Linked DNA regions of Oharaeibacter diazotrophicus. The protein of the gene in region 1 interacts with the protein of each later gene in a pairwise test. Links are inferred from orthologs where the notes say so. Each region holds a gene or a part of one and is shown on either strand. Other genes may lie near its edges.

Region 1 (6,033 bases):
GGGCGAGCTCGAGCATACCGACGCCTTCACGCTGCTGGTCGCCGTCGTGCTGTCGGCGCAGGCGACCGATGCGGGCGTCAACAAGGCGACCCGCGTGCTGTTCGCGCTCGCCGACACGCCGTCGAAGATGGTCGCGCTCGGCGAGGACCGCGTCCGCGACGCGATCCGCACCATCGGCCTCTTCCGCAACAAGGCCAAGAACGTGGTGGCGTTGTCGGAGGCGCTGATCCGCGACCACGGCGGCACGGTCCCGGCCGACCGCGAGGCGCTGGAGAAGCTGCCGGGCGTCGGCCGCAAGACCGCCAACGTGGTCCTGAACATCGCCTTCGGCCAACCGACCTTCGCGGTCGACACCCACATCTTCCGCATGGGCAACCGGCTGCTGCTCGCCCAGGGCCGCACCCCGCTCGACGTCGAGCGCGCCTTCGAGCGCGTCGTACCGGCGCGCTACATGCGCCACGCCCACCACTGGCTGATCCTGCACGGCCGCTACGTCTGCAAGGCCCGCAAGCCCGAATGCGAGCGCTGCGCGATCGCCGACCTCTGCAAGAGTCCCGAGAAGCGCGTGTGACCGGCCGTTCGACCCTCAGGCCGCGACGTCCTCGATGAAGCGGCGGATCCGCTCGTCGAGTTCGGTGGCCGCGGTGGCGAGGTCGCGGGCGACCTCGGTGACGGTGCCGGCGACGCGCGAGGATTCGCCCGCCGCGCCGGTGACGTCGCGCACCGAACCGCCGAGCTCGGCCGAGCCGCGGGCGACGTCGTCGGCCCGCCGCGAAATGCCGTCGGTCGCCTCGGCCTGGCGCTCCATGGCGGCGGCGATGTCGGCGCTGGAGCGTTCGATGCCGTCGAGCGTGTCGGTGACCGAGCCGATCTGCGACACCACCTCGGCGGTGGCCTGCTGGATCTCGCCGACATAGGCGGCGATCTCGTCGGTGGCCTTGGCGGTCTGGCCGGCGAGCGCCTTGACCTCGCTGGCGACGACGGCGAAGCCCCTGCCCGCCTCGCCGGCGCGGGCGGCTTCGATGGTGGCGTTGAGCGCGAGCAGGTTGGTCTGGCCGGCGATGGCGCGGATCAGTTCGACGGCATGGCCGATCCGGTCGGCGCTGCCGGCGAGGCGCTCGACCTCGCCGCGGGCGGAACGCCCGAGCGTCGCGCCCTCGGCGGTGACGAGCGAGGCCGCGCGAACGCTCTCGCCGACCTCGCGGACGGTGTCGGCGAGCCGGCGCGCGGCGTCGGCGACGTCGGCCACCGCGGCGGCGTCGCGCGCGGCGGTCTGCTCGGCCGCCTCGGCGGAGGAGCGCGTCACGGTCGAGACCGCGGTGAGGTCGCCGGCGGTTCCGTTCATCGCGTCGGCGCTCGCGCGCACGAAGCCGACGATCTGCCCGGCCTCCTCGCGGAAGGCGTGGACGATCCGCTCCAGCCGCGCCGCGCGGGCCGCGCGGTCGGCGATGCGGGCGTTCTCCTCGGCCTTCATGCGGTCGTTCTCGACCATCGACGTGCGGAACACCTCGACCGCGGTCGCGATCTCGCCGACCTCGTCGTCGCCGCCGACGCCGGAGACCGAGACGGTGGTGTCGCCGGCCGCCAGCCGGCCGACCGCGGTGCTGATGGTCGCGAGATCGCGGCTGATGCCGCGGCCGAGCCGCCACGCCCAGGCGAGGAACACGAGCAGCATCGGGCCCGAGAAGGCGGCGATGACGAGGACGATGCGGACGAGGACAATGTCGGCGCTCCGCGGATCGTAGCTCGCCACCACCACCAGCCGGCCGTCCGCGACCGGCCGGGCGAAGGAGAGCCGCGCGGCGGCGGCACCGTCGACGACGGCGTCGTGGGCGATCGCCTCGGCCCCGACCTTCGCGCCGGCGAGGAGGGCCGTGGACGCGCCGTCCGCGAGGCGTTCCGCCCCGGCCGAAATCACCGCGCCGTCGGCGCCGAGGATCGCGAGCGCCTTGCCGTCGGGCGTCCGGAGGCCGGCGAGCGCCGCGACGATGGCGGCGTCGCCCGCCGCGTCCCCGCCCTTCGCCCGTTCGACCGCGGCGACGGCGTCCTCGGCCACCGCGCGGGTACCCGCCAGCCCCTGGTCGACCAGGGCGGCGCGGAACTGGTAGAGCGCGCCGAGCGTGCCGAGCCCCATCACCGCGACGGCGACGCCGATCACCGCCATGAACCTCAGGCCGAGCGTCAAACGGGGGAACGTCATGGTCTCTCGCAGACGGACATATTCAGGATTACGTCTGCATCCGACACGTGAAAATGACGTTAAGGTCAGGTCGGAAGCCGCTCCTCGACGTCCCGATCAGACCCGGTCGACGTCCCGGCCCGGCCGCGGTCGGTAGACCGGCAGCGACCATCCCCGTGCCAGCGCGCCGGCACGGATGACGAAGGCCACGGTCGCGCCGGGCGCGGCCGCCGCCCAGAACGGCGCGCCGACGCCGATCAGCATCACGTAGACGGCCGCGCCCGCGAAGGCGGCGCTGACGTAGATCTCGCGCCGGAGCAGCACCGACGGCTCGCCGGCGACGACGTCGCGGATGACGCCGCCGAAGGTGGCGGTCATCGCTCCCATCACCATTGCAGGTATCGCCGGCGCGCCGGCGGCGAGCGCCTTGGCGGCGCCCATCACCGCATAGGCGGCCATGCCGACCGCGTCGGCCCAGAGCAGCAGCCGGTAGCGCGACCAGTTCTCGTAGAAGACGTGGGCGGTGAAGAACACCAGCACCGAGGCGGCGACCGCGACCACCACGTAGGCCGGCTGCGCCACCCAGAACACCGGCAGTTCGCCGAGCAGGACGTCGCGCAGCGTGCCGCCGCCGAGCCCGGCGGCGACGCCGAAGAAGCAGAAGGCGACGATGTCGAGTTCCTTGCGCGAGGCCGCAAGCGCGCCCGTGACGGCGAAGACGGCGATCGCGAGATGGTCGAGGAAGGCGAAGAGCGTCGGCGTGTCCATCGGGTCCTCCCGCGCGCGTCCGGACGACGGTGCCCGAACCCGCGCGGCGAGGAAACACCCTTCGCGCCCGCCTTCCGCGGCGGGCGCGGTCGCGGGCGTCGGACCGAGTTCGCAAAGGTCCGACCTCTGGTCGGAGCTTTTCGGGCGAGGAGCGCCCGACCGGGCGCCGGCCGGATGGCCGAAACCTCGCAGATTCTCGACGAGTCGGGAATCGGCGAGGCCGGTATCAGACCGTGCGGTCGACCTTGGCCTCGCCGGCGGGCGCCGGCTTCGGGCCGCCGCGGCCGACGCCGACCATCGCCGGGCGCAGGACGCGCTCGCCGATGACGAAGCCGGACTGCACGACCTGCACCACCGTGCCCGAGGGCACCTCGGTGTTCGGAACCTCGAAGATGGCCTGATGGAAGTTGGGGTCGAAGCGCTCGCCGGTCGGGTCGATCCGGCGCACGCCGTGCTTCTCGAGCGCCTTCAGGAGCTCGCGCTCGGTCATGCCGACGCCGTCGAGCAGCGCCCGGGTCGCCTCGTCGGCACCCTCGCGGGTCTCGTCGGGCACGGCCGTCAGGGCGCGGGCGAGGTTGTCGCTCACGGTCAGCATGTCGCGGGCGAAGCTCGCCACCGCGTAGGAGCGGGTGTCGGCGATCTCGCGCTCGGTACGCCGGCGCAGGTTCTCCATCTCGGCGAGGGTGCGCAGCAGCTGGTCCTTGAGCTGGCCCACCTCCGCCTCGAGCGCGGCCGTGCGGTCGTCGGCCGGCGGCGCCGCGGCCGGGGTTTCGACGGAGGCCCCGTCGGCCGGGGCGGCGGTTTCGGTCTCGTCGGTCATCGATCCTCTCGTGCGCGAAGGGCACCGCGGCCGTCGGGAACGGGCGGCGCCTGAACTGGCCGGACCGGATTTGAGGGTTCGCGCCGGGAAAATCAAGCCGGGGGAAGGCCGTGCTCCGCCGCCGCGGCCGTCTCAGCCGAGCAGGCGGCCGACCATCCGCGCGGTGTAGTCCACCATCGGCACCACCCGGGCATAGTTGAGCCGGGTCGGACCGATCACGCCGACGACGCCGATCACGCGCGCGTCGCCGTCGCGGTAGGGCGACACCACAAGCGACGAGCCGGAGAGGCCGAACAGCTTGTTCTCCGAGCCGATGAAGATGCGCACGCCGTCGCCGGCGTCGGCGAGGCCGAGCAGTTGCACGAGGTCGGCGTTGGTCTCGAGGTCCTCGAACAGCGCGCGGATGCGCTCGAGGTCCTCGGCGGCACGGACGTCGTCGAGCAGGTTGGCGCGCCCGCGCACGATCAGCGTCTGCGGCCGGTCGCCGGCGGCGGACGACCACGACGCCAGCCCCGCCTCGACGAGGCGGGCGGTCAGTCCGTCGAGCTCCTCGCGCTGCTCGGCGGCGCGGCGCTCGATCTCGGCGCGGATCTCCGACAGGGTGCGGCCGCGGATCCGGGCGTTGAGGAAGTTGGCGGCCTCGACCAGCGACGACGGCGGCAGCCCCGGCGGCAGGTCGATCAGGCGGTTCTCGACCGTGCCGTTCTCGCCGACCAGCACGACGAGGCCGCGGGTCGGCTCGATGCGGACGAATTCGATGTGCTTCAGCCGCATGTCGGCCTTGGGCGTCACCACGACGCCGGCCCCGCGCGACAGTCCGGACAGCATCTGGCTCGCCTCGGTCAGCACCGTCTCGACCGAGCGGCCGCCGCCGTCGATGCGGACCTTGGTCTCGATGGTCGAGCGCTCCTCGGAGGTGAGGTCGCCGAACTCCAGCATGGCGTCGACGAAGAAGCGCAGGCCGAGGTCGGTCGGCAGCCGGCCGGCGGAGGTGTGCGGGGCGTAGATCAGGCCCTCGCGCTCGAGGTCGGCCATGACGTTGCGCACCGAGGCCGGCGACAGCGGCGCCGCGAGCAGACGGGAGATGTTCCGGCTGCCGGAGGCCTCGCCGGTCTCGAGATAGGTGTCGACGATGCGGCGGAAGATCTCCCGCGACCGCTCGTCGAGTTCCCTGAGGCTGCCCGTCCTGGTGTCCGCTGCCATGGCGTCCGGTCTGATGCTCCACACCGGAATTTGGCGCGGACGCGCCGGGATCGCAAGCCTCTCCGGCCCGCCGGTCTTGCCCTTTCCGGCGGCGGCGGACTACAAGGGCCTCCCGTCCGAGAAGGTCACCCGGAGACACCGAGCCCATGCGCCCCTCCCGCCGCGCCCCCGACGCCATGCGTCCCGTCTCGCTCGAGCGCGCGGTGACCCGTCACGCCGAGGGCTCCTGCCTCGTCAAGTTCGGCGACACCCACGTGCTGGTGACCGCCTCGCTCGAGGAGAAGGTGCCGGCCTGGATGCGCGGCACCGGCAAGGGCTGGGTCACCGCCGAATACGGCATGCTGCCGCGCGCCACCCACGAGCGCACCCGCCGCGAGGCCGCCGCCGGCAAGCAGTCCGGCCGCACCCTCGAGATCCAGCGCCTGATCGGCCGCTCGCTGCGCGCCGTCGTCGACCCGATCGCCCTCGGCGAGAAGCAGATCGTGATCGACTGCGACGTCCTCCAGGCCGACGGCGGCACCCGCACCGCCTCGATCACGGGCGCCTTCGTCGCGCTCCACGACTGCGTCGAGTGGATGCGCGCCCGCAACATCGTGCCGGCCCAGGCCAAGGTGCTGCGCGACCACGTCGCCGCGGTCTCCTGCGGCCTCTATTCCGGCAAGGCCGTGCTCGACCTCGACTACGCCGAGGATTCCGACGCCGAGGCCGACGCCAACTTCGTGCTGACCGGCCGCGGCGGCATCGTCGAGATCCAGGGCACCGCCGAGGACGAGCCCTTCTCCGAGGCGCAGTTCGCCGAACTGCTGGTCCTCGCCAAGAAGGGCATCGGCGAACTGGTCGAAATCCAGAAGAAGGCGCTCGGGCTGTGAGCACGGACCTCCGCCGCATCGACGGCCGCCGCCTGCTGGTCGCCAGTCACAACAAGGGCAAGATCCGCGAGCTGCACTTCCTGCTCGGCGGCCTCGCGATCGAGCTCGTCACCGCCGGCGAACTCGGTCTGCCCGAGCCGGTCGAGGACGGCACCACCTTCGTCGAGAACGCCCGCATCAAGGCGCTCGCCGCC
Region 2 (6,067 bases), on another replicon or contig:
GGCTTCGCGGTGCTGCGCAATCCGCTGCCGGCGATCGGCATCGACCACGCGCACCGCCGGCGGCGCACCATGCACCTCCTCTCCGCCAACAACGCCTGGGTCGAGGCCGAGGGCGTCGCGACGCCGCGCGCGTGGGTACCGCTGTTCGCCGCCGGGCCGGACGATCCGCTCGCGGCGGTCGACGACGCCATGCTGGCGCTCTGGGCCGGGCTCGGCTTTTCGACCGTGCCGGTGCGTGGGCTCGGCGCCCTGGCGCTGCGCAACGGCGGCCTCAACTGCGCCAGCCGGATCCTGTCGAGGCGCTGACCGCGCCGCGGGGCGGGTCTTGGACTCGAAGAGGTGGTGCCACGCTCTTGGAAAATCTCGATTTCGGGGGAAGATCGGCGGCCGTGCGTCCGTTCAAGGGACGACGGGCGCCGTGCCCGTCGCAGATCGCGTCCGTAGATCGCGCCACCCAGGGGGAAGACGAGTGACCATGCGCCCGTTCCGTGCCGCCGCCGCCGTGCTGCTGCTCTCCGTCGCCACGGCGGCGGCCGCCCCGACGTCTTCGCCCGTACCGGGCACCAATTGCCCGAACTTCCCCGCCGACAGCTGGTGGCACGCCGACGTCTCCAAGCTGCCGGTGCATCGCTCCAGCGCGCGCTGGATGGCGAACATGTCGCCGAGCCGCCGGCTGCACCCGGACTTCGGACCGAGCTACGGCGAGCAACCGGTGCCCTACGGCATCCCGATCACCGTGGTGGCGTCGTCCCACCCCAAGGTGTCGGTGACCTTCGACTACGCCGACGAGAGCGACCGCATCCGTTATCCGCTCGGGTCCGACACCAAGGTCGAGGGCGGCCAATGGGTCGAGGGCGACCGCCACACCATCGTCGTCGACAAGGGCACCTGCCGCGTCTACGAGACCTGGGCGACCTCCCGGCGCGGCGGCCGCTGGTTCGCCGGCAGCGGGGCGTCGTGGCTCCTGAAGTCGAACGCGCTGCGCCCGGACGGCTGGACCTCCGCCGACGCCGCCGGCCTGCCGATCCTGCCCGGTCTCCTGCGCTACGACGAGGTCGCGCGCCGGCGGATCGACCACGCCGTCCGCTTCACCACCGACGTCACCGACCGCGCCCATCTCTGGCCGGCCCGCCACGACGCCGGCTCGGTCTCGAACGCCGCCTTTCCGCCGATGGGTGCGCGCTTCCGTCTGAAGGCGTCCTACCGGATCGACCCGGCGCTCAGGGCCGACACCAGGGCGGTGCTGGCCGCCTTCAAGCGCTTCGGCCTCGTCCTCGCCGACAACGGCTCGCCGTGGTTCTTCCAGGGCACCGCCGACACGCGCTGGCCCGAGGGCCTGCTCGACGAGCTGAAGCAGGTCCCGGCCTCGGCCTTCGAGGCGGTCGACACCTCCTCGCTGATGCGCGACCCGGACAGCATGCGGGTGAAGTGACCGCTCCCGCGCGAGGACGGTTGTAAGGGCTCGGGTTTCCGTGGGCTCTTCGGCGGACGTCGCGGCGGAACGGCCAGCTCCGCCGGCCGTCGCGACCCCTTCCGCCTCGCTCCGCTCGGCACCTTCCCCTAAAGGGAAGGATGAAGGAAGCGGTTGGCGCGGCGCGCAGACCGGGCCGGCCGTCGAGCGTCGGAAGCCCGGGGGGTCTCATCCTTCCCCTCCAGGGGAAGGTGGCCCGGAGGGCCGGAAGGGGTCGGGGTTCCGAGGGCGTTTCGGTGGACGTCGCGGGCCGTCCGGCCTCGGAAGCCCGTTGCCTCCATCCTTCCCTTCAGGGGAAGGATGGAACCGCAGCTTCGAGCGATCGTCATGACGAACGTGCGGCGCCTCCTTCGAGGCGCCGCCGGGCGATGCGGAGCCCCGCGCCCCGGCCGCCTCCGCGACCTCCCCCCATTCGCGAGTTGCTATTGCGAGTGATTTGCATTCTAATCTGACGGTCCGTACGGGGAACCACGCATCGTGACCGAAACCGTCTCGCCGACCGTCGTCTCCCTGAACCGCTTCGGCTGGCGCCGCGACCGCGGCGATCCCGCGCTCGCGGAGGTCCACGCCTCGGTGGCGGTGCCGCGCAAGCCGGGCCTGCGCCGGCTCGCGGCCTTCCTCGGGCCGGGCTATCTCGTCGCCGTCGGCTACATGGATCCCGGCAACTGGGCGACCTCGCTCGCCGGCGGATCCCGCTTCGGCTACGCGCTGCTGGTGGTGGCGCTGGTCTCCAACGTGATGGCGATCGTGCTGCAGGCGCTGTGCGCCCGGCTCGGCATCGCCACCGGCCGCGACCTCGCGCAGGCCTGCCGCGACGCCTATCCGCGCTGGGTGTCGTGGCCGCTGTGGCTGCTCGCCGAACTGGCGATCTGCGCCACCGACCTCGCCGAGGTGATCGGCACCGCGATCGGCCTCAACCTACTGTTCGGCATCCCGCTCGAGATCGGCGTGATCCTGACCGCGCTCGACGTCTTCCTGGTGCTGTTCCTGCAGGGCCTCGGATTCCGCTACGTCGAGGCGCTGATCGTCGCGCTGCTCGGCGTCATCTTCGTGTGCTTCGGCGTCCAGATCGCCATGGCCGATCCGCATTGGGGCGCGGTGATCGCCGGCTTCGCGCCGACCACCGACATCGTCACCAACCCGGACATGCTCTATCTCGCGCTCGGCATCATCGGCGCGACCGTGATGCCGCACAATCTCTACCTGCACTCGGCGATCGTGCAGACCCGCGGCTACGACCGCACGCCGGAAGGCCGGCGCAGCGCCGTCACCTATGCCACCATCGACTCCACGGTGGCGCTGATGATCGCGCTCCTGATCAACGCCTCGATCCTGATCCTGGCGGCCGCCGCCTTCTACCACACCGGCAACACCACCGTGGCCGAGCTCGGCGAGGCGCACACGCTGCTGGCGCCGCTGCTCGGCAGCGCGATCGCGCCGACGCTGTTCGCTGTGGCGCTCTTGTGCTGCGGCTTCAACTCGACGGTGACGGCGACGCTGGCCGGGCAGGCGGTGATGGAGGGCTTCCTCGACATCCGCCTCTCGCCGTGGCTGAGGCGACTGGTGACGCGGGCGATCGCGATCGTGCCGGCCGCCGCCGTCACCATCGCCTACGGCGAGAGCGGCACCGCCGAACTGCTGATCCTCAGCCAGGTCGTGCTCAGTCTGCAGTTGCCCTTTGCCGTGGTGCCGCTGGTGATGTTCACCGCCGACCGCTCCAAGATGGGGGCGCTGGTGGCGCCGCGCTGGCTGTCGGTGTTCGCCGCGCTGATCGCGACGGTGATCGTGGTGCTCAATCTCAAGCTGATCTACGACTTCGTCACCGGGGCCTGAACCGGACATCCCGGGGCGCGGCATCCACGCCCCGGGAGACCGCCGGTCAGCCCGGATCGTAGGCGCGGGTCGCCTCGGGGTCGGCGCTGTCGCGCTCGATGGCGGAGAGTTCCAACCAGACGGCGTCCGGCACCGGGAAGGCCGCCCATTCCAGCGTCTGCGCCACCCGCTCGGGCTTGCTGACGCCGCAGATCGTCGACGCCACGCGCGGATCGCGCAGCGAGAACTGCAGCGCCACCGCGCCGGCCGGCACGCCGTGGCGGGCGCAGATCTCCTCGACCCGGCGCAGCGGCGCCAGCATGGCGTCGGTCGCCTCCTGGTAGACGTAGCGGCGGAAGCCGGCGGTGCCCTTGGCGAGCGCGCCGCCAGCGTAGGGGGCCGCGTTGAACACGGACGTACCGCGCTCGACGCAGAGTTCGATCATCGCCTCCGCGTTGCCGTTGACGACGGTGTGGCGGTTGTGGGTGATGATCGCGTCGAAGGGGAAGTCGCGCAGCATCGGCATCATCACCGCGACGTCGCCGGCGGCGAGGCCAACCGCGTCGGCGAGCCCTTCCTCCTTCATCCGGAACAGCTCCTCGACGGCGCCGCCGGGACCCGCGATCTCGCCGAGGTCGCGGGCGTGCTCGGGGTCGTGCAGGTGGAGGACGTGGACCTTGTCGAGCCCGAGCGCGGCGAGGCTCTCTTCGGCCGAACGCCGTGCCGCGGCGGCGTCGAAGCGGCCGGTCTCGACGTCGCGGTCGAGCTTGGTGGAAATCACCGCGCCGGCCGGCAGGCCGCCGATCGCCCGGATCGCCGCGCCGATGCGCGCCTCGCTGCGGCCGGCGCCGTAGATCCGGCTGGTGTCGAGGAAGGGATGGTCGCTGGCGAGGATGGCCTCGACCGTCGCCTGGGCCCGCGCCTCGTCGACGCTGTAGCCGTAGGTGTTCGGCATGTCGCCGAGCGCGGAGGTGCCGAATCCGATCCTCGGCACCCGGACCGCCGTCCGGCCCACGGACACGCGGGCGTCATCGTTTCCGCTCAAGATTGTCCTCCTCGTCGTCGTTTCCGGTCGTCGGGGGGCTCGGCCGCGCCGCGGTCCCGGCGCGGGGCCTTCCCCGTGGCGCTCCCCCGCGCCGCGCCGGTCATAGCACGGCGCGCGGTCCGGTGCGGCCCGCCGTCGCATCCGCGATGGCGGCGGCGAGGCCGTCGCGGCTGAACGGCTTGGCGAGGCGGTGCGCCGGCAGGTCGGCGGGCAGGTCGGAGTAGCCGGTGACCACCAGGATCGGCAGCTCCGGCCGGATCGCGGCGAGGCGGGCGGCGAGTTCGGCACCGGTCATTTCCGGCATCACCTGATCGGTCAGCACGAGGTCGAAAGCGCCGCCGGATTCGACGAGGCCGAGCGCCCGCGCCGCCGACGGCACGGCGACGACGGCGTGGCCGAGGTCCTCGAGCATGCCGGCGGTGGCGGCGAGCACCAGTTCGTCGTCGTCGACCGCGAGCACCGCCAGCCGACGCCCCGGCGTCGGCACCGGCCGCGGCCGCGCCGGCTCGTCCCGGACGTCCTCGGGGGCGGCCGCCGGCAGCAGCAGTTCCACCGTCGTGCCGATGCCGACCCGGCTGCGGATCCGCATCCGCCCGCCCGACTGCTCGGCGAGACCGTGCACCATCGACAGCCCGAGACCGGTGCCCTTGCCGACGCCCTTGGTCGTGAAGAACGGCTCGACCGCGCGCGCCAGCGTCGCCTCGTCCATGCCCGAGCCGCTGTCGGTGACCGCGACCGCGACATAGGCGCCGGGCGGCAGCCCGTCGGTCGGATCCGGCACGGCCGGCGCCGCGGAGAATGTGATGGTGCCGCCCTCCGGCATGGCGTCGCGGGCATTGACGGCGAGGTTGATCAGGGCGGTCTCGAGGTGGTGCGAGTCGGTACGGACCGGCGGCACGTCGGCGGGGAAGGGTGTCTCGATCGCGATGGCCGGCCCGAGCGAGCGTTCGAGCAGCTCCGTCATCCCAGCGACCAGCGCGGCGACGTCGACGGCGCGGATCACGAGGTCCTGGCGCCGGGCGAAGGCGAGCATGCGCCGGGTCAGCGCCGCGCCACGGTCGACCGCGCGCACGAGGTCGTCGAGGATCGCGCGGGTGCGCGGCTCGTCGGGCACGCGCCGGCGCAGCACTTCGAGCCCGCCCATCACGACTGCCAGCAGGTTGTTGAAATCGTGGGCGACGCCGCCGGTCAGCTGGCCGACCGCCTCGATCTTCTGCGACTGGAACAGCGCCTCGCGCGTCGCTTCCAGCTCGCGCTGGGCCTGGAGCCGCTCGCTGATGTCGCGGGTGATCTTGGCGAAGCCGATCGGCCGGCCTGTCTCGTCGTGGACGGCGTCGAGCACCACGTGGGCGTCGAAGCGCGAACCGTCCTTGCGCACGCGCTGGCCCTCGCTCTCGAAGCGGCCCTCCCGGGCGGCGGTCTCGAGCGCGAGCCGCGGCAGGCCGGCGATCTGCTCCTCGGGCGTGTAGAATACCGAGATGTGCTCGCCGAGGATCTCGGCGGGCGCATAGCCCTTGATGCGCTCGGCGCCGGCGTTCCAACTGGCGACGTTGCCTTGCGGGTCGAGCATGAAGATGGCGTAGTCGGTGACGCTCTGGACCAGCAGCCGGAACTGCTGTTCGGAGCGCCTGAGCGCCTCGTCGGCGGCGCGGCGGTCGGTGAGGTCGCGCGTGACCTTGGCGAAGCCGACCACGGCGCCGTCGGCGTCGTGGATCGGGTCGATCACCACCGAGGCCCAG

Evidence for each region.
Region 2: the proteins of grpE (region 1) and EDD54_RS06395 interact in binary tests that used the Escherichia coli proteins (3 or more experiments, as listed by UniProt). The link is inferred for Oharaeibacter diazotrophicus from one-to-one orthologs.

Annotation. Positions count from the first base shown.
Region 1 is NZ_SNXY01000007.1:130,488-136,520, reverse strand. What follows is about bases 1,971-4,933. They hold grpE (nucleotide exchange factor GrpE), read right to left. Parts: upstream 3,768-4,933; coding sequence 3,174-3,767; downstream 1,971-3,173. Other genes in these bases: hrcA (heat-inducible transcriptional repressor HrcA), read right to left, coding at 3,900-4,933; EDD54_RS09135 (trimeric intracellular cation channel family protein), read right to left, coding at 2,297-2,947; EDD54_RS09140 (methyl-accepting chemotaxis protein), read right to left, coding at 1,971-2,200. In the rest of the region: nth (endonuclease III), read left to right, coding at 1-571; more of EDD54_RS09140, read right to left, coding at 587-1,970; more of hrcA, read right to left, coding at 4,934-4,970; rph (ribonuclease PH), read left to right, coding at 5,117-5,839; EDD54_RS09115 (non-canonical purine NTP pyrophosphatase), read left to right, coding at 5,836-6,033. UniProt on the Escherichia coli protein: Participates actively in the response to hyperosmotic and heat shock by preventing the aggregation of stress-denatured proteins, in association with DnaK and GrpE. It is the nucleotide exchange factor for DnaK and may function as a thermosensor.
Region 2 is NZ_SNXY01000006.1:1,347,283-1,353,349, reverse strand. Bases 1,130-4,126 are described here. They hold EDD54_RS06395 (Nramp family divalent metal transporter), read left to right. Parts: upstream 1,130-1,948; coding sequence 1,949-3,304; downstream 3,305-4,126. Other genes in these bases: EDD54_RS06390 (aldo/keto reductase), read right to left, coding at 3,351-4,126; EDD54_RS06400 (hypothetical protein), read left to right, coding at 1,130-1,432. In the rest of the region: EDD54_RS06405 (hypothetical protein), read left to right, coding at 1-306; more of EDD54_RS06400, read left to right, coding at 476-1,129; more of EDD54_RS06390, read right to left, coding at 4,127-4,277; EDD54_RS06385 (hybrid sensor histidine kinase/response regulator), read right to left, coding at 4,429-6,067. UniProt on the Escherichia coli protein: H(+)-stimulated, divalent metal cation uptake system. Involved in manganese and iron uptake. Can also transport cadmium, cobalt, zinc and to a lesser extent nickel and copper. Involved in response to reactive oxygen.